Regions from separate parts of the Bradyrhizobium sp. C-145 genome, predicted to be linked through region 1. Evidence: predicted binding sites of a transcription regulator. Region 1 holds the regulator's gene; the other holds the start of a gene.
The links. The regulator PhoB, encoded in region 1, activates phosphate uptake and scavenging genes when phosphate is short. The targets are predictions, from matches to a motif close to TGTCATNNANCTGTCAT.
Positions count from the first base shown of each region.

Region 2: the regulator PhoB is predicted to act here: its motif matches at 7,205-7,221, upstream of phnC (phosphonate ABC transporter ATP-binding protein).

Region 1 is NZ_CP088150.1:8,930,797-8,940,600, reverse strand. Features, by position in the region: gene pstC (phosphate ABC transporter permease subunit PstC) at 1-504, shown strand, start outside; gene pstA (phosphate ABC transporter permease PstA) at 506-1,351, shown strand; gene pstB (phosphate ABC transporter ATP-binding protein PstB) at 1,348-2,166, shown strand; gene phoU (phosphate signaling complex protein PhoU) at 2,178-2,894, shown strand; gene phoB (phosphate regulon transcriptional regulator PhoB) at 2,910-3,617, shown strand; gene LRP30_RS42080 (GcrA family cell cycle regulator) at 3,873-4,385, opposite strand; gene LRP30_RS42075 (aspartate aminotransferase family protein) at 4,854-6,062, shown strand; gene argF (ornithine carbamoyltransferase) at 6,062-6,985, shown strand; gene LRP30_RS42065 (Hsp33 family molecular chaperone) at 7,125-8,132, shown strand; gene apaG (Co2+/Mg2+ efflux protein ApaG) at 8,428-8,820, opposite strand; gene LRP30_RS42055 (OpgC domain-containing protein) at 9,017-9,804, shown strand, end outside.
Region 2 is NZ_CP088150.1:585,888-595,691, forward strand. Features, by position in the region: gene LRP30_RS02620 (methyl-accepting chemotaxis protein) at 1-935, shown strand, start outside; gene LRP30_RS02625 (dihydrodipicolinate synthase family protein) at 1,075-2,016, shown strand; gene LRP30_RS02630 (selenium-binding protein SBP56-related protein) at 2,289-3,689, shown strand; gene LRP30_RS02635 (hypothetical protein) at 3,773-4,366, shown strand; gene LRP30_RS02640 (DUF1045 domain-containing protein) at 4,579-5,277, opposite strand; gene LRP30_RS02645 (alpha-D-ribose 1-methylphosphonate 5-triphosphate diphosphatase) at 5,296-6,489, opposite strand; gene LRP30_RS02650 (chloramphenicol acetyltransferase) at 6,486-7,157, opposite strand; gene phnC (phosphonate ABC transporter ATP-binding protein) at 7,332-8,141, shown strand; gene phnD (phosphonate ABC transporter substrate-binding protein) at 8,202-9,137, shown strand; gene phnE (phosphonate ABC transporter, permease protein PhnE) at 9,219-9,804, shown strand, end outside.

The DNA.
Region 1 (9,804 bases):
GTCTTCGACGGCGTCCCGGTGCTGGGGGCGATCTTCGCAGGTCCCCCGTCCTATCTCAGCCTATTCAACGCTGCGCTGATCCTCGCCATCATGGTGCTGCCCTTCATCACCTCGATCTCGGTCGACGTGTTCAAGACGGTGCCGCCGGTGCTGAAAGAGGCCGCCTACGGCGTCGGCTGCACCACTTGGGAAGTCGTCCGCAGCGTGGTGATCCCCTACACCCGCGTCGGCATCATCGGCGGCGTCATGCTGGCGCTAGGCCGCGCGCTCGGCGAGACCATGGCGGTGACTTTCATCATCGGCAACTCGTTCCGGATCTCCTCGTCGATCTTCGCGCCGGGCACCACGATCTCGGCGGCGATCGCCTCCGAGTTCGCCGAGAGTGACGGCCTGCACCAGTCCGGCCTGATCCTGCTCGGCCTGCTCCTGTTCGTGCTGACGTTCTTCGTGCTCGCGGCCGCGCGGCTGATGCTGCTGCGCCTGGAACAGAAGGCGGGGAAGTGACATGAACCCGATTTACGCACGCCGCCGCCGCACCGACATCGTCATCCGCGGGCTCTGCATCGCCGCCGCCGCCTTCGGCGTCACCTGGCTCGCGCTGATCCTGATCACGCTGCTCTACAACGGCCTTAGCGGCCTGAACCTCCAGGTCTTCACCGAGAACACGCCGCCGCCCGGCGCGTCCGAAGGCGGCCTGCTCAACGCCATCGTCGGCTCGCTGATCATGACCGTGCTCGGCGTCGGCATCGGCGCGCCGCTCGGCCTGTTCGCCGGCACCTATCTCGCCGAATACGGCCGTAACGACAAGCTGACTTCGGTGATCCGCTTCATCAACGACATCCTGTTGTCGGCGCCCTCGATCATCATCGGCCTGTTCATCTACGGCGCCGTGGTGGTGCCGATGCGCGGCTTCTCGGCGATCGCCGGTAGCCTCGCGCTCGCCGTGATCGTCATCCCGGTGGTGCTGCGCACCACCGAGGACATGCTGCTTCTGGTGCCGAACGCGCTGCGCGAGGCGGCCTCCGCGCTCGGCCTGCCGCGCTCACTGGTGATCAAGCGCATCGCCTACCGCGCCGCGCGCTCCGGCCTCATCACCGGCGTGCTGCTCGCCACCGCCCGCGTCGCCGGCGAGACCGCGCCGCTGCTGTTCACCGCGCTGTCGAACCAGTTCTTCAGCCTCGGCCTGAACAAGACGATGGCGAACCTGCCCGTGACCATCAACAATTTCGTGCAGAGCCCCTACGCCTATTGGAAGCAGCTCGCCTGGAGCGGCGCACTGCTGATCACGCTCACCGTGCTTGCCCTGAACATTGGCGCCCGCATCCTCGGTGCCGAGAGGACCGCAAAATGACCGACCTGTCCGTATCCGTGAGTTCCAACGGTCACCTGGCCTCGCATCCGCTGCCGGAAGCGCCCGCCAAGGTGACGGTGCGCAACCTCAACTTCTATTACGGCGAGCATCACGCGCTGAAGAACATCAACCTGACGCTCGGCACCAACCGCGTCACGGCCTTCATCGGCCCGTCGGGCTGCGGCAAGTCGACCCTGCTGCGCATCTTCAACCGGATGTACGACCTCTATCCGGGCCAGCGCGTGACCGGTCAGCTGATGCTCGACCAGACCAACATTCTCGATCCCAAGCTCGACCTCAATCTGCTGCGCGCCCGGGTCGGCATGGTGTTCCAGAAGCCGACGCCGTTCCCGATGACGATCTACGAGAACATCGCCTTCGGCATCCGCCTCTACGAGAAGATCTCGAAGTCCGAGATGGACGACCGGGTCGAGAAGGCGCTGCGCGGCGGCGCGCTGTGGAACGAGGTCAAGGACAAGCTCAACGCCTCGGGCCTGTCGCTCTCCGGCGGCCAGCAGCAGCGCCTCTGCATCGCCCGCACGGTCGCGGTGCGGCCTGAAGTGATCTTGTTCGACGAGCCCTGCTCGGCGCTCGATCCGATCTCGACCGCCAAGGTCGAGGAGCTGATCCAGGAACTGTCCGAGAACTACACGATCGCGATCGTCACCCACAACATGCAGCAGGCGGCGCGCGTCTCCGACAAGACCGCCTTCATGTATCTCGGCGAACTGATCGAGTTCGACGACACCAGCAAGATCTTCACGTCGCCGAGCGACCGGCGTACGCAGGATTACATCACCGGCCGGTTCGGCTGAGGAGACGGGACATGGGTACTGAACATACCGCAAAGGCCTTCGACACCGACCTCCAGGAGCTCACCCGCCTGGTCGCCGAGATGGGCGGCATCGCCGAGCGCATGATCGTCGATTCCGTCGACGCGCTGATCCGCCGCGACGTCGCGCTCGGCCAGCGCGTCGTCACCACCGACGCCGAGCTCGACGCGCTGCAGAAGCGCATCGAGGAGCGCGCCGTGCTCACCATCGCCCGCCGCCAGCCGATGGCGGTGGATCTGCGCGAGATTGTCGGCGCCATGCGCGTCGCCACCGATCTCGAGCGCATCGGCGACCTCGCCAAGAACATGGGCAAGCGCGTTGCGGCGCTGGAGACGGACTTCCATCCGCTAAAACTGTTCCGCGGCCTGGAGCACATGACCGACCTCGTGCAGCAGCAGGTCAAGTCGGTGCTGGACGCCTATGCCGCGCATGATCTGCCGGCGGCAATGGCGGTGTGGAAGGGCGACGAGGAAGTCGACGCCATCTGCACCTCGCTGTTCCGCGAGCTCCTCACCTACATGATGGAGGATCCGCGCAACATCTCGTTCTGCATCCATCTGATGTTCTGCGCCAAGAACATCGAGCGGATCGGTGACCACGCCACCAACATCGCCGAAACAGTGTTCTACATGATCGAGGGTCAGGCGATCACCGACAAGCGGCCGAAGGGCGACATGACGACCTTCGCCACGACGGTACCGAATACCTGAGGGAGCGACGACAACATGGGCGCACGCATCATGGTGGTTGAGGACGAGGAAGCTCTCACCGAGCTTCTCCGTTACAACCTCGAAGGCGACGGCTATGACGTGGAGACGGTGATGCGCGGCGACGACGCCGACACCCGCCTCAAGGAACACATCCCCGATCTGATCGTGCTCGACTGGATGCTGCCGGGACTATCAGGCATCGAGCTGTGCCGGCGGCTGCGCACCCGTCCCGAGACCAAGCAACTCCCGATCATCATGCTCACCGCGCGCGGCGAGGAGAGCGAGCGGGTGCGGGGTCTTGCGACCGGCGCCGACGACTACATCGTCAAGCCGTTCTCGGTGCCGGAGCTGCTCGCGCGCGTGAAGGGGCTCTTGCGACGGGCAAGCCCGGAGCGGCTCGCCACCGTGCTCGCCTATGGCGACATCGAGCTCGATCGCGACAAGCGCCGCGTGGCGCGCTCTGGCCGGCCGATCGATCTCGGCCCGACCGAATATCGCCTGCTGGAGTTCTTCCTGGAGCATCCCGGCCGCGTGTTCTCGCGCGAGCAGCTGCTCGATAGCGTCTGGGGCCGCGACATCTATATCGACGAGCGCACCGTCGACGTCCATATCGGCCGCCTACGCAAGCTGCTCAATCTCGGCCGCGAGCAGGACCCGATCCGCACAGTCCGCGGCGCCGGCTATGCGCTGGATGATCGGTTTGCGAAGGCGGAGCAGACCTAAGTTAGGCGGTGTTGCTTTAGCAGGCGGCTGCCACACTCTCACTGTCGTCCCGGACAAGCGTAAGCGCAGATCCGGGACCCATAGCACAGGGAGTGATTGTTGCGCTAAAAAAGTAACTTCGAGTCCCCGTAGCCACAGCTTGCGGTGGCTGTGGGTCCCGGATCTACGCGCGCTTGAGGCGCGCTTGTCCGGGACGACATCGGATTTGTAGAGCCGTCATCGCGTGACGGCTGCCGTTTCGATCTCAGAACAAACTCACCGCGTGCTCGGCTTGGCCGGCGCCCGCCGCCGATCCGCGGCCGGCTGATACGCCACGCGCGAGTGCTGGGCACAGTAGGGCAGGCCGGACAGCGCCCTGCCGCCGCAGAAGAAGAAATCCGGGCTCGATGGATCGCCGACCGGCCAGTGGCAGGTTGCCTCGTTCAATTCCAGCAGCGACAGCCGCTGGCTCATCGGCACCACGTTGTCGTAGGTGACCGGTTCGGCCTCCACCTCGACCTCGAAGGCCTGCGCCAGCGCGGTGTTGCCGCGCGAGATCGGCCGGGTCACCCGCATCATGTGCTGTGCTGGGCGCGCCTTGCGCGGCCGCGGCGCGGCCGAAGATGGGCTCTTGGCGCGGCCCGACAGGCCGAGCCTGTGCACTTTGCCGATCACGGCATTGCGGGTCACATTGCCGAGCTCGGCCGCGATCTGGCTGGCCGAAAGTCCGGCCTCCCAGAGCTTTTTCAGCTGCTCGACGCGATCGTCGGACCAGGTCAAAACCGTCATTGCACCCTTTCCCTCGCTGCGCGCCGCCATCCTGGGGCCTCACAGCGAATGCCTAAGCCTTGAAAAACCCGTGCCGCCAGAATCCCTTAAGGCTCGCCGGGCGCGCTACTGACGCCCGAACGTTTACGCCGGTACATGAGGACTTAGAGGATCAGAACCGCTGCACGAGATGTCGTATCTGACAGGCCAAACGCTACAATATGGCGTGACTCCCGCGCAAGAGTCCGCCGACTCGCTTCCACATGTTCCGTGGTGAAAACCCCGCAAAATCGGCACCGCAAGACTACGGATTCAGCGTTTCGCGAGGCTTTCCAGGCGGCATTGACACCGGTCTTGCCAGGCATAAGATAGTGCCGCGTGCCGCCCTTAAAAGGCGGCACGTTTCGTTTTCCGGACCGGTCAATGGTGCGCTGCGCAAGGCACGCCAGGCAGGTCTCAACATTCAAATGCAACATCCAAGTGATGGTCATGACCAACAGCGCCGCGCCGCATCTGCTTCCCGTTTTCGCCAGGGTCGACCTTGGTTTCGAGCGCGGCGAAGGCTGCTGGCTGATCGCGACCAATGGCGATCGCTATCTCGATTTCACGTCGGGCGTTGCGGTGAACGCGCTCGGCCATGCCCATCCCGCGCTGGTCAAGGCATTGCAGGAGCAGGCGACCAAGCTCTGGCACATGTCGAACCTGTTCCAAAGCCCGGACGGTGAGAAACTGGCGGCGCGCCTGTGCAGCGAAAGCTTCGCGGACTTCGTGTTCTTCTGTAATTCCGGCGCTGAAGCGCTGGAATGCGTGATCAAGGTCGTGCGGCGCTATCACGCCGCCAAAGGCCATCCTGATCGCTATCGCATGATCACCTTCGAAGGCGCCTTCCATGGCCGTACGCTGGCGACGTTGGCCGCGACGGGTTCGGCAAAGTATCTCGAAGGTTTCGGCCCGCCGATGGACGGCTTCGACCAGGTCCCGCATGGCGATATCGAGGCCGTGAAGAAGGCGATCGGTCCGCAGACCGCCGGCATCCTGATCGAGCCGATCCAGGGCGAGGGCGGTGTGCGTTCGTCGACACCCGCCTTCCTCAAGGCGCTGCGTCAGCTCTGCGACGAGAAGGGCCTGTTGCTCGCGTTCGACGAGGTGCAGACCGGCATGGGCCGCACCGGCGATCTGTTCGCGCATCGCCGTTTCGGCGTCACGCCCGACGTGATGTCGCTGGCGAAGGCGCTCGGTGGCGGCTTCCCGATCGGTGCTTGCCTTGCGACCGCGGAAGCGGCCTCCGGCATGACACCCGGCTCGCACGGTTCGACCTTCGGCGGCAATCCGCTCGCGATCTCCGCTGCGAACGCCGTGCTCGACGTCATGCTCAAGCCCGGCTTCTTCGACCACGTGCAGAAGATGTCGCTGCTGCTCAAGCAGAAGCTCGCCTCCGTGATCGATCGCCATCCTGATGTCGTCAGCGAAGTGCGTGGCGAGGGTCTCCTGATCGGCATCAAGGCGGTCGTGCCTTCGGGTGATCTCGTTGCCGCCTTGCGCCACGAAAAACTGCTCACCGTCGGCGCCGGCGATAATGTCGTGCGCTTCCTGCCGCCTCTGATCGTCACCGAAGCCGAGATCGAGGACAGCATCGGGCGGCTCGAGCGCGCCTGCACGGCGATCTCGTCCAGTCAGACCAAGCGGGCGGCAAGCTGATGAGCAAGTCGCCAAAGCACTTCCTCGACATCAACGAGCTCCCGCTGTCGGAGCTCAAGCGCATGCTCGCCGCATCCTCCGCCATGAAGGCGAAGCAGAAGGCGCATCAGCCGGTCAGGCCGCTCGAAGGCAAGACGCTGGCGATGATCTTCGAGCGCCCCTCGACGCGGACGCGGGTGTCGTTCGACGTCGCCATGCGCCAGCTCGGCGGCGAGCCCATCATGCTCACCGGTGCCGAAATGCAGCTCGGCCGCGGCGAGACCATCGCCGACACCGCGCGTGTGCTGTCGCGCTATGTCGACGCCATCATGATCCGCATCCTCAATCACGAGGCGCTGCTTGAGCTTGCGGCCTATGCGACCGTGCCCGTCATCAACGGCCTGACGCGCCGTTCGCACCCTTGCCAGGTGATGGCCGATCTCATGACCTACGAGGAGCATCGCGGTCCGATCGAGGGCAAGACGGTGGCCTGGACCGGTGACGACAACAACGTGCTGGCGTCCTGGGCCCACGCCGCCGAGCGCTTCAAATTCCAGCTCAACGTCGCAACGCCCCCGGAGCTCGCGCCGAAAAAGGCGATGCGCGACTGGATCAAGACGACCAATGCGCCGATCGTGCTCGGCACCGATCCGGAGGCCGCCGTGCGCGGTGCCGATTGCGTCGTCACAGACACCTGGGTGTCGATGGGCGACAAGGAAGGCGAGCACCGCCACAACGTGCTCAAGCCCTACCAGGTTAATGCCAAGCTGATGTCGCTGGCCAAGTCCGATGCGCTGTTCATGCACTGCCTGCCCGCCCATCGCGGCGAGGAGGTCACCGATGACGTGATCGACGGCCCGCAATCGGTCGTGTTCGACGAGGCCGAAAACCGCCTGCACGCGCAGAAGGGCATTCTGGCTTGGTGCTTTGACGCGGTGAAGTAACGCGCGGATCTGGATCGTCGTCCTGGCTTTCGCCAGGACGACACCGAATTTGCAGGATCGTGTGCAATCATAACTGCATCCGGAACACGCCGCCTCGCACCCCTTCCAATCCGTCACCTCCGACCCCAGATAGAGCGCCATGGTTTTCGAATCCCCTGACATGAAAACCGGGCTAGAAGGCCCGGTTCGCGCGCCATCAGCAGTTCCGATCGATGACGCCGTGCTGCCCTACGAGGTCGATGCGCTCGACGTGCGCGGCCGCCTGGTGCGGCTCGGCCCGGCGCTCGACGACATCCTCACCAAGCACGATTATCCCGCCCCCGTCGGCAAGCTGCTCGGCGAGGCCATCGTGCTGACGACGTTGCTCGGCTCGGCGCTGAAATTCGAGGGCCGTTTCATCCTTCAAGCCCAGACCGACGGTCCGGTATCGTTCCTGGTCGTCGACTACATGGCGCCGGATCGCCTGCGCGCCTATGCGCGCTTCGATGCTGCGCGCCTCGGTGACGCCAGGGATTCAGGGACGCTGCTCGGCCGCGGCCATCTCGCCATGACCATCGACCAGGGCCCCGACATGAGCCGTTACCAGGGCCTGGTCGCGCTCGACGGCGGCGGCCTCGAAGCGGCCGCTCACGAATATTTCGTGCGCTCCGAGCAGATCCCGACGCGCGTGCGCCTCGCGGTCGGCGAGGAATGGCGCAGTAGCGACGGCGGCAAGCATCGCTGGCGTGCTGGTGGCATGCTGATGCAGTTTTTGCCGAAGGCGCCGGAGCGCGCGCGGCAGGCCGATTTGCATCCCGGCAACGCGCCCGAAGGCACCGAGGTGCACAGCGTCGCGGAAGACGACGCCTGGGTCGAGGCGCGCTCGCTGATCGAGACCGTCGAGGACGTCGAGCTGATCGATCCCGAGCTGTCCGGTGAGCGGCTGCTGTTCCGCCTATTTCACGAGCGCGGCGTGCGCGTGTTCAATCCACAGGTCCTGAAGGCACAATGCTCCTGCTCGCGCGATGCGGTGGCGTCCATGCTGAAGAGCTTCTCGTCCGACGATCGCGCCGCGATGGTCAAGGACGACAAGGTCGTGGTGACCTGCGAGTTCTGCTCGTCGGTCTACCAGTTCACGCCGCACGAGGCGGGCGTGGAGAACGCGTAGGCCTCCATTTCCCCGTCATTGCGAGCGCAGCGAAGCAATCCAGAAATGCATCCGCGGTGTCAGTCTAGATTGCTTCGTCGCAAGGGCTCCTCGCAATGACGAGTTTGGGGCACGCTCGCGCCTCATTCTCGCTGTCATCGCCCGGCCTGAACACCTGACCGGGCGATCCAGTACTCTGAGACGGCGCTGATTGAACCGAGAGGCCGCGGCGTACTTGCCGGAGCCTGTCATCGGGCTCGCCGAAAGCGAGACCCGGTGGCGGGGCATGACAGCGGTGGGCGTCGCCGCACCGCCCCTAATTCAACACCCGCTTGTAGTCCGGGCTGTCCAGCGAAAACGTCGGCACGTCGATCTCGAAGCGCTCGCCGCTTTCGCTGACCATCTGGTAGCGGCCGGTCATGAAGCCGGAGGCGGTCGTGAGCGGCACGCCGGAGGTATATTCGAAGCGCTCGCCGGGAGCCAGGATCGGCTGCTCGCCGACGACGCCCTCGCCCTTCACCTCCTGCTGGCGGCCGGAGGCATCGGTGATGATCCAGTGCCGCGTCTTCAGCTGCACGGTCTCGTCGCCGGAATTGGTGATGACGATGGTGTAGGACCAGAAATAGCGGGAGCGGTCGGCCGACGACTGCTCCGGAACAAAGTTCGGCTCGACGGTCACTTCGATCTGGCGGGTCACGGCGCGGTACATGATGCCATCATACCGAAATCCGCCCGGGGAACCAAACCCTGGAGGCGGCTTTGGCGACATCGTCCCGCCAGAATTCGCGGGGAAGGACTCCCCCAAGGGAAGACACCCTTATGTGATCTGGCCGCTTTGCGAGACGACGGCCGGACCGGTAAACTCCATTGCACGTCGCGATTTGCGGAAGGGTTTTTGGCCCCCGATGACCATTGCCGACCAAGTGACGGGATCGACGATCGCGGGAACCGCGGATGCCAAACCCGCGGGCATCACGCCGCGGGCCGCCGCGCCGGCCATCACGCTGCCGGCCATCGGCGAGCGCGAGCTCCGGCTCGATCTGTTCCGAGGGCTGGCGCTGTGGCTGATCTTCATCGACCATCTGCCAACCAGCCTGCTGACCTGGTTCACCATCCGCAATTACGGCTTCAGCGACGCCACCGAGATCTTCATCTTCATCTCCGGCTACACCGCCGCCTTCGTCTACGGCCGGGCGATGCTGGAGAACGGCGTCGTCATCGCCACCGCGCGCATCCTGCGCCGCGTCTGGCAGATCTACGTCGCCCACGTCTTCTTGTTCACGATCTTCCTCGCCGAGATTTCCTATGTGGCGACCAGCTTCGAAAACCCGCTCTACACCGAAGAGATGGGCATCATGGATTTCCTCAAGCAGCCCGACGTCACCATCGTGCAGGCGTTGCTGCTGCGCTTCCGGCCCGTCAACATGGACGTGCTGCCGCTCTACATCGTGCTGATGCTGGCGCTGCCGTTGATCCTGTGGTCGATGAAGTGGAAGCCCGACGTCACGCTCGGCCTCTCGGTCGTGCTCTACGCGGTGACCTGGGAATACGACCTCTACTTCTCGGCCTATCCAAATGGCTTCTGGGCGTTCAATCCGCTGGCCTGGCAATTGCTTTTCGTCTTCGGTGCATGGTGCGCGCTCGGAGGTGCGCGACGCATGTCGCGCATTCTGGCCTCACCGGTGACGATGTG
Region 2 (9,804 bases), 1.2 Mb from region 1:
CCGCGCTCGAAAGCCTGCGCGAAAGCGCGGCGACCGCCGAACGCCTGGGCCAGGAACGCGACTCGCAGCAGGCGCTCCAGCTCGCCCGCTCCGGCACCGTCGATGCGGCCTGCCGCAGCTTCGGCGATACGGTGCAGGCGGTCATCCAGAGCGTCGTAGTGTCGACGAAGGAGCTCGATGCCACTGCGACTGACGTGCGCTCGCTGGTTTCGGAATCGGGCAGCCAGACCGCGGCGGTCTCCTCCGCGGCCGAGCAGGCCACCAACAATCTCGAGACCATCGCGGCCGCGACCGAGGAACTCTCCGCATCCGTCGGCGAGATCTCCGCACAGGTGCAGTCCAGCGCCCGCGAGGCCCGCGAGGCCGTTGCGCAGGCCGAGCAGACCAATGCGACGGTGGAGATCCTCGACCAGACCGCAAGCCGCATCGGCGAGGTCGTGAAGATGATCAACGCCATTGCCGGCCAGACCAACCTCTTGGCCTTGAACGCCACCATCGAAGCGGCGCGCGCGGGCGAGGCCGGCCGCGGCTTTGCCGTGGTCGCCGGCGAGGTCAAGAGCCTCGCGGCGCAGACCGCGACCGCGACCGAAGAGATCTCGCGCCAGGTCGAGGAAATCCAGGGCGCCACCGGCCAGGCCGTGGCCGCCATCCGTTCGATCGGCGGCGCCATCAGCGGCATCGACGAGAAGATGACGGCGATTGCCGCCGCCGTCGAGCAGCAGCGCGCGGCGACCACCGAGATCTCGCGCAACTTCCAGCAGGCCGCACAAGGCACCCGTGAGGTCACCGACACCATCGGCAGCGTCGCCAGGCTGAACCAGGAGACCGGCAACGCCGGCACGGTGTTGTCGGATTCCGTCAAGAAGATGTCGGCCGACGCCGATCGTCTCCGCGTCGCGGTCGAGGGCTTCTTGGGCGCCGTAAAGACCGCGTAGTCGCCTCGTAGTCCCTCTCAGTTCTTCCATCCAACGGCGCGCGGGCATTGCCGCCGGTCCGCGCGGCGGGTACATCTGTGCCGCCTCGCTCCGCGAGCGCTTGAGACAGACGTAAGAGACATCAGGGATGGAGAGTTCGATGCCGGTCACGCCACAACACAAGGTCCAGCGCCCCTATCGCGGCGTGTTCCCGGTCGCGCCCACCATCTTCGACGAGCGCGGCGAGCTCGACCTCGAGGGCCAGCGTCGCTGCATCGATTTCATGATCGATGCCGGCTCGAACGGCCTCTGCATCCTCGCCAATTTCTCCGAGCAGTTCGTGCTCACCGATGCCGAGCGCGAAACGGTGATGCATACGGTGCTGGAACATGTGGCGGGCCGGGTTCCCGTGATCGTCACCACCACGCATTTCAGCTCGGCCGTCTGCGCCGCGCGCAGCCGGCAGGCCGAGGCGGCCGGCGCTGCCATGGTGATGGTCATGCCGCCCTATCACGGCGCGACCTTCCGCGTGCCCGAGAAAGGCATCGTCGAATTCTTCAAGGTACTCTCGGACGCGATCAACATTCCCATCATGATCCAGGATGCGCCGGTGGCCGGCACGCCGCTCTCCGTCGATCTGCTCGCGCGGCTGGCACGCGAGCTCGCCAACATCCGCTATTTCAAGATCGAGGTGCCCTTCGCCGCCGCCAAGCTGCGCAGCCTGATCGAGGCGGGCGGCAAGGACATCGAGGGCCCCTGGGACGGCGAGGAGGCGATCACGCTGCTGGCCGATCTCGATGCCGGCGCCACTGGCGCGATGACCGGCGGCGGCTATCCCGACGGCATCCGCCAGATCATCGATCCCTATTTCGCCGGCAAGCGCGAAGAGGCGAAAGCCGCCTATGAGCGCTGGCTGCCGCTCATCAATTACGAGAACCGCCAATGCGGCCTGATCGCCTGCAAGGTGATGATGCAGGCCGGCGGGGTGATCAAGTCGGACACCGTGCGCCATCCGCTCCAACCGCTGCATCCGGCGACGCGCGCGGGGCTGCTGGAGCTGGCCAAGGAGCGCGATGCGCTGGCGCTGCGGTGGGGGAAGTAGGGGCACTCTCTTGGCCCTCGTCATTGCAAATGTATCCGCGGAGGCAGCCTGGATTGCTTCGCTTCGCTCGCAATGACGGGGGGCTGCCCATCTCGCCGGATGGCGTCGAATTAACGCGATTCCGCCCGTTTCCCGCAGCCCGGCGATGACATATTATACGTTCGCCAACCAGGGCCCTGCGGAGCAACCCCGAGACATCGCGTAACACCTCTTCATTATGCCGTTATCCCGGGCCAGGTTGGAGCGAGCCAACGAAACAGGGAGGCAGTGCCATGACGATGAGGCCGGATCCCACCTTTCACGCATCGCCCAAGCTTGCGATGGAAGCACCAGCGGAGAACTTTGCCTACACGTTGCTGCTCAGTCCAGATTTCTCAAAACCCGATGCTCTCGCGGTCATCGACGTCAAGCCGGGATCGCCGACCTACAGCCAAATCGTCCATACCGTGACGATGCCCAACAAGGGCGATGAGTTTCATCACTTCGGCTGGAATGCCTGCTCCTCCGCCTTGTCGCCACTCGCCGGACATGCCTTCATCGAGCGGCGCTATCTCATCATCCCCGGACTGCGCTCGTCGCGGATCTACATCATCGACACCAAGCCGGATCCGACCAAAGCCAAGATCCACAAGATCATCGAGCCCGAGGAAGTCTTCAAGAAGACCGGTTACTCGCGGCCGCATACCATCCATTGCGGGCCGGACGGCATCTATGTGAGCACGCTGGGCGGTGGCGGCAAAGACGGCACCAACGGTCCTCCAGGCGTTTTCATCATGGATTGCGAGACGTTCGAGGTCCTGGGACGATGGGAGATCGACCGTGGTCCGCAGACGCTGCACTATGATTTCTGGTGGAACCTGCCGCGCGACTACATGGTGACGAGTGAATGGGCGTTGCCGCCGCAGTTCGAGAACGGGATCGTCCCGGAAGATCTGCTTGCGAATAAATATGGCCATCGTCTCCACTTCTGGGATCTTCGTGCCCGTCGCAACGTCCAGACCATCGACCTCGGCGCCAATCATCAGATGGCGCTGGAAGTACGACCGGCGCATGATCCGGTTCGCGAGTACGGTTTCGTCGGCGTCGTGGTCGACACCACGAATCTCGAAGCATCGATCTGGACCTGGTGGCGAGACGGCGGGACATTCCACGTGGAGAAGACGGCGACGATCCCGCCCGAGCCTGCGCCAAAGGAGAAGCTCCCGCCGCTGCTGCAAGGCTTTGGCGCCGTGCCGCCGCTGGTGACCGATATCGACCTGTCGATGGACGATCGCTTTCTCTATGTCTCGTGCTGGGGAACGGGTGAAATGCGCCAGTACGACGTCAGTGATCCGCGCAAGCCAAAGCATGCAGGCTCGGTCCACATCGGCGGCATCGCGCGTCGCACCCCCCATCCCAACGGCAAGGCATTCGCGGCTGGCCCGCAGATGGTCGAGATCAGCCGCGACGGCAGGCGCGTGTACTGGACCAACTCGCTTTATTCCACCTGGGATGACCAGTTCTATCCCGACGGGGTTCCGGGCGTGGAGGTCATGGCCAATGTCGGTCGCGACGGCGGCCTCGAGCTCGACAAGGATTACTTCGTGAGCTTCCCCGACGGATATCGTGCGCACCAGATCAGGCTGGAGGGCGGCGATTGTTCGACGGACTCCTTTTGCTACCCGTCGGCCTAGATTGGGGACACGCGAGCCCGGCGCTTGGCTGGCTCTGGCTCGCGCTTGTTGCGAGCGGTCTCTATCACGGGATCAATCCGGGGATGGGATGGCCGCTCGCCGTTTCGGCCGGGCTCCTGGACAAGAGCCCGCGCGCGCTCCTCCGTGCATTGTTGGCTCTGGCGGCCGGACATCTCCTGGCAACGCTTCTCGTTCTGCTGCCATTCGCGCTGCTGCTCGTGCTGGCCGAGTGGCAGCGCTCGATCCAGATCGGTGCGAGCCTTCTCGTCATCGGCTTTGGCGTCTATCGGCTGATCGAGCGGCGTCATCCGCGCGCGCTGGCCCGAATTCCGCCAACGCAATTGGCGCTCTGGTCATTTGCTGTTGCCATTGCTCACGGCGCCGCCTTGATGCTGGTGCCGATCTATCTCGGTCTCTGCCAGGCCTTCGAACTCGATGCCGGCCATGAGGCCGCCGGCGCGCTAATGAAGGCAAGTCTCGGGATGGCGGTGCTGGTGTCACTGGTGCACGTTGCCGCCATGATCGGCGCGGGCGGATGTCTGGCGTGGCTGGTCTACCGCTATCTCGGATTGAGGTTTGTCTCGCGAAGCTGGTTCAATCTGGATCTGATCTGGGCGGCCAGCCTCATCGTGGTTGGCGTCGTGGCGCTCGCCTTCAATCTGTCGAGCCGGCAGTGACTAAAGCGGAATGGCCTTAGGTTGAATCGATTGCCGCGGGTGGTTCACCTCTCCCGCTTGCGGGAGAGGTCGGCGCGAAGCGCCGGGTGAGGGCTTTCTCCTCTTGGGGATTGTCCCATCGCGGAGACACCCTCTCCCCAACCCTCTCCCGCAAGCGGGAGAGGGAGTGCACCTCGCTCGTTGCAACGATCAATGCCTCATCCCATCAAGCTTTATCGCGCCAAAGTCCACTCGCCGACGATGCGGAAGCGAGCCTTGGGATCATCCTGCTTGAAAAGCGCGATCCGATCTATCGTCAGCGCATCAAGCTTCAACGTCGCAAACCTCCTCCGCAGCATCTCCAGAATCGGCCCGCGGCGCTCGGCGTCCAGCCGTCCCGTCAGCGTCATGTGGAGGCGGAATTCTTCCATGACGTAAGGGTAACCCCAGCGGTCGAGATAGTCGCGCTGCCGCTCGCTCAGCTTCTCAGGCCTGCGACGTGCGCGATCTTCCGCCGTCATCGCGGCGCGGAACGAGTCGAACTCGCGAGCGCAATCGGCGGCGAACTGCTGGAGCGTGTGGACAGGCTCAGCCGGAATGACGGCAATGAAGCCGCTGATGGAATCGACGACCGGTCGGATCGCCGGGATCGGCCGCGGCTTGCTGGCGAATGCCGCACAGGCCGCCGCGAGCTCAGCCTCGGTCCTGCCGGCCGCCAGCGTCATCGGCGCCTTCAGCGTGCCGTGGAAGCCGTATTTGCGGGGATCGGCGGTGACGTCGCGCCAGTCGGCCGCGACATGCAGTGCCTCGCGCGGAAACGGCACCTCGTCGCCGGTGTAGGCATCGTAGCCGAGCAGCTCGGCGCCAAAGCGGGAGAGGGCGCTGTCGGCGCCGGCGGCAAAATAGATCGCGTAGCGGGGAAAACCTGTCATTGCCTCAGCATAGCCAATTCATGCCGCAACGACAGTCTCGCGTGGCATCGCCGCCGCTGTGAGCAGCCGCGTCGCATCGGTGAGATGCACGAGCTTGCCGCCTGATATCACGGCGATCAGCCGCGGCCGCAGCTGCACGCTATCGTCGACCAAAAGAATGTCGGCGCGGCGTCCTTCCGCGAGGATGCCGCGATCGGTAAGGCCGGTTGCACGGGCAGGCCCGGCAGAGACCAAATCCCAGGCCTTCTCCAGCGGCAGCACGCCGTCGGCGGCGAGCCGGAATGCGGCCAGCAGCTGTGCCGGATAGTAATAGTCCGACGCCAGCACCGAGCAGAGGCCCTTGGCGATCATGTCCGACGCCCTGGTCCAGCCGGTGTGGCTGCCGCCGCGCACGACGTTCGGCGCGCCATAGACGATGGCATCGCCGTGGCTTGCTGCCGCTCGCGCCGTCTCCACGTTGATCGGAAACTCGGCAATCATCGCACCGAGCTCGCGAAACTCGTGGCGCATCGCCGGCGTCGCGTCGTCATGCGAGAGCATCCGCACCCCGGCAGCGCGGGCCGTAGCGGCGAGCCGCGACACGGAGGCTGGAACGTCGGCGGCGCGCGCCACCACACGTTCGACCAGCCGGTCAAACTCCTCGCTCGATAGCCCGGTGCGCTCCACCATCCGGTTGCGCTTGCGAGGCTTGGCCATGTCGGCAACGGTGCCGTCCATGTGGTCATTGAAGGCGAACAGGTCGACGCGGCCTTCCGCGAGCCACTGGGCGATCTCGGCCTCGGCATCGAGATTGTAGGTCTCGTGTCGCAGGTGGAAGCGGGTGTCGGCGGCGAATTGCGGACGCTGCCTCTCGATCGCCTCCATCAGGCCGCGCGCATTGTCGACGCTGCGCAGGCCCGGCTCCCACGAACAGGTCGTGGCGTGGAACACCGTGGTAATGCCGTTGCTGATCGCCTGGCGGTCGCTGTCGGCGAGCGCGACGTCGATCGGAAAATCGACGCCGGCGCGCGGCATCATCTGGCGCTCGAAGGCATCGCCATGCAGATCGACGATGCCAGGCAGTACCAGCAGGTTGCGGGCGTCGATCGCCAGCCGCGCACGGCCGCGAGAGGCATCGACCTGCGCGATATCAGTTCCGGACACGAGCAGAGAGGTCTCGACGAACTCGGCGCCGATCAGGGCCCGGCCGCCTTCAAGGAAAATGTCTGTCACGCGACCGCGCTTCGTTTGCTGGCAGGAGAACCGGTGAAAGAGCTCGCCCGTGCTTCGTATGTCGCGAGGAAATCTTCAATCCCGAGCCTGCGGAAATCGGGCAGCGCTTCACGCAATTTGTCGTGATCCCAGTCCCACCAGGCGAGCTTGGCGAGCCGTCCGGCGATCTCCTCCGAGAACCGTCGCCGCACGATGCGGGCCGGGTTGCCGGCGACGATGGTGTAGGCCGGCACGTCCTTGGTGACGATCGCGCCGGCCGCGATCACCGCGCCGGTGCCGATGTTGCGGCCCGGCAGCACGATCGCGCCATGGCCGATCCAGACGTCGTGACCGATATGGACGTGATGCTGGCGCCGCCACTCGAAGAACTCGACATCGTCGCTCTCGCCTTCGAAGTAGGCGCTCGACCGATAAGTGAAGTGCGCCTGGGTCGCGCGGTGCATCGGATGATTGCCCGGATTGATCCGTGTCATCGCCGCGATCGAGCAGAATTTTCCGATGGTCGTGTAGGTGATCTGGGCGTCGTTGACGACATAGGAGTAATCGCCCATCGTCACTTCATGCAGGATCGTGCGCGCGCCGACCTCGGTGTAGGCGCCGAGCCTGGCCTCGTGCAGCTTGGCCGAGGGATCGATGGTCGGCTGAATCGAAAGAGCTTTGGCGGCCATGTCGTATCCGAAGCGCGAGGGCGGGGCGTTCCTCTTCGAGCGGCTTGATGACAATGTCATGACGCGGCGATGACAGGGGATGACGTGTGTTGGATCGCCGCACCGCAACGCGGATGTCACACAAGTGTTAAGCGCCGGCGTTAGCGGTGGGCTCCAGTTAATCTGGAGCGCTGCATGCTGGTGGTGGAAGGTCTGACGTGTCGCTTCGGCGCAAAAGCCGCGGTGGACGACGCTTCGTTTCAAGTCTCCCCCGGCGGCTTCGTCGGTGTGATCGGACGGTCCGGCGCCGGCAAGTCGACCCTGCTGCGGACCATCAACCGCCTGGTGACGCCGACTGAGGGGCGCATCCTGTTCGACGGCGTCGACGTCACCGCGCTGCGCGGTAAGGAGTTGCGGCAGTGGCGGGCGCGTTCGGCGATGATCTTCCAGCAGTTCAACCTGGTCGGCCGGCTCGATGTTCTCACCAACGTCCTGATGGGCCGCCTCGCGACGATGCCGGCCTGGCGCTCGCTGTCGCAGCTCTGGCCCGAGCAGGACAAGGCTCTGGCGATGTCTGCGCTGGAGCAGTTCGATATCGCCGCGCTCGCCGCCCAACGCGCCGACCAGCTCTCCGGCGGCCAGCAGCAGCGCGTGGCGATCGCCCGCGCGCTGGTGCAGCAGCCCGATATCATCCTCGCCGACGAGCCGATCGCCTCGCTCGATCCGCGCAACACCAAGATCGTGATGGATGCGCTGCTGCGCATCAACAAGCATTTCGGCATTACGGTGCTCTGCAATCTGCATTCGCTCGATCTGGCGCGCAGCTATTGCGACCGCCTGATCGGCATGGCCGCGGGCCGCGTGGTGTTCGACGGCGCGCCGTCCGCGCTGACCGATCGCGTGGCGCGCGAGCTCTACGATCTCGAAGCCGCCGACGTCATGGGCGGCATACCCGTGCCGGCGCCCGAGGGCGTTCCGGCGCTCGGGACGGCCGCAGCGGCCTGAGCCTCGCCTATTTAGTTCAAGTCTTTGCGTCAACCGACCTCAACCGATGAAGAGGGTAACATGATCACTCGCAGATTAATCCTCGCCGGCGCCGCGGCGCTCGCGTTCACGACCTCCGCCTCCGCGGACGACTGGAAAACCAAATATCCCGAATTGACCTTCGCGGTCGTGCCGGCGGAGAACGCCTCCGGCGTCACCGAGCGCTGGGCGCCGTTCATGACCTATCTCTCCAAGGAATTGGGCGTGAAGGTCACGCTGCGCATCGCCAACGACTATGCCGCCGTCATCGAAGGCCAGCGCGCCGGCAACATCCATATCGCGAGCTACGGCTCGGCCTCGTTCGCGCGCGCACGCCTGACCGGCGTCAAGACCGATGCCTTCGCCAACGACATCAACGCCGACGGTTCGACCGGCTATTATTCGGTGTTCTTCGTCAAGGCGAGCAGCGCCTACAAGAAGGTCGATGACCTCAAGGGCAAGAATCTCGGCCTCGTCGATCCGAACTCGACCTCCGGCAACAACGTGCCGCGCTTCGAGCTCGACAAGATGGGCATCCACGATGCCGACAGCTATTTCAGCAAGGTCGTCTTCACCGGCAGCCACGAGAACGCGATGCTGGCGCTGGCGCAGGGCACGGTCGACGTTGCCGCCAACCAGTGGACCAGCGATGACGATTCGACGCTGGCGCAGATGCTGACCAAGGGCATGCTGAAGAATGCCGACGGCTCGGCGATGAAAAAGGATGATTTCCGCATCATCCACAAGTCGGCGCCGATCATCAACGGCCCCTACGCCTACAACTCGGATCTCCCGGAAAATGCCAAGGCCGCCATCGCCAAGGCGTTCTTCGACGCGCCGAGCAAGGACAAGGCGGCATTCGACCGTCTCTCCGACGGCCAGAAGAAGGGCTTTCATCCCGCCACCACCAAGGACTGGGATGGCACGATCGAGCTGATCAAGTTCGTCGATGCGCTGCGTAAGAAGAAGGCGTCCTGATCTACTCGAGCCGGGTCGACGGACCCGGCTCTTTCTCTTTCTACAGGCCATTCTCTCTTACAGGCCACTCCCCCTGACAAGATGACCGCCGCGGTTTCGATCCTCCCCGAGCAGCAGCTTGCCGTGCTCAACGCCGCCTATCGCCAGGCGGTCGCGCGCAGGCGATGGCGTCTCCTGTTGGGAGCCGGTATCTTTGCCGCAGCGCTGGTTCTCGCCGCGATCGGCGCCGAAGTGAATTTGCGCACGCTGTTCACCTATTTCGGCAACTTCATCAGCTATTTCGACCGCATCCTCACGCTCGACAGCGGCCAACGGGTCTGGACCGATGTCGGCGAGTGGCTGTGGGGCTGGCGCAAATGGCTGAGGATGCTGGGCGAGACCCTGCTGATCTCCTATGTCGGCACGCTGATTGGCGCGACCTTCGCCTTTGCCCTGAATTTCTTCGCGGCGGAGAATACCTCGCCCGCGCCCTGGCTGCGCTTTGTCGTGCGTCGCCTGCTCGAATTCGCCCGCACCGTTCCCGGCATCGTGTTCGCGCTGGTGTTCGTCATCGCCTTCGGACTCGGACCCATGGCCGGCGTGCTCGCGATCGCGATCCATTCCACCGGCGCGCTCGGCAAGCTGTTCTCGGAGATCGTCGAGAATGCCGACATGAAGCCGGTCGAGG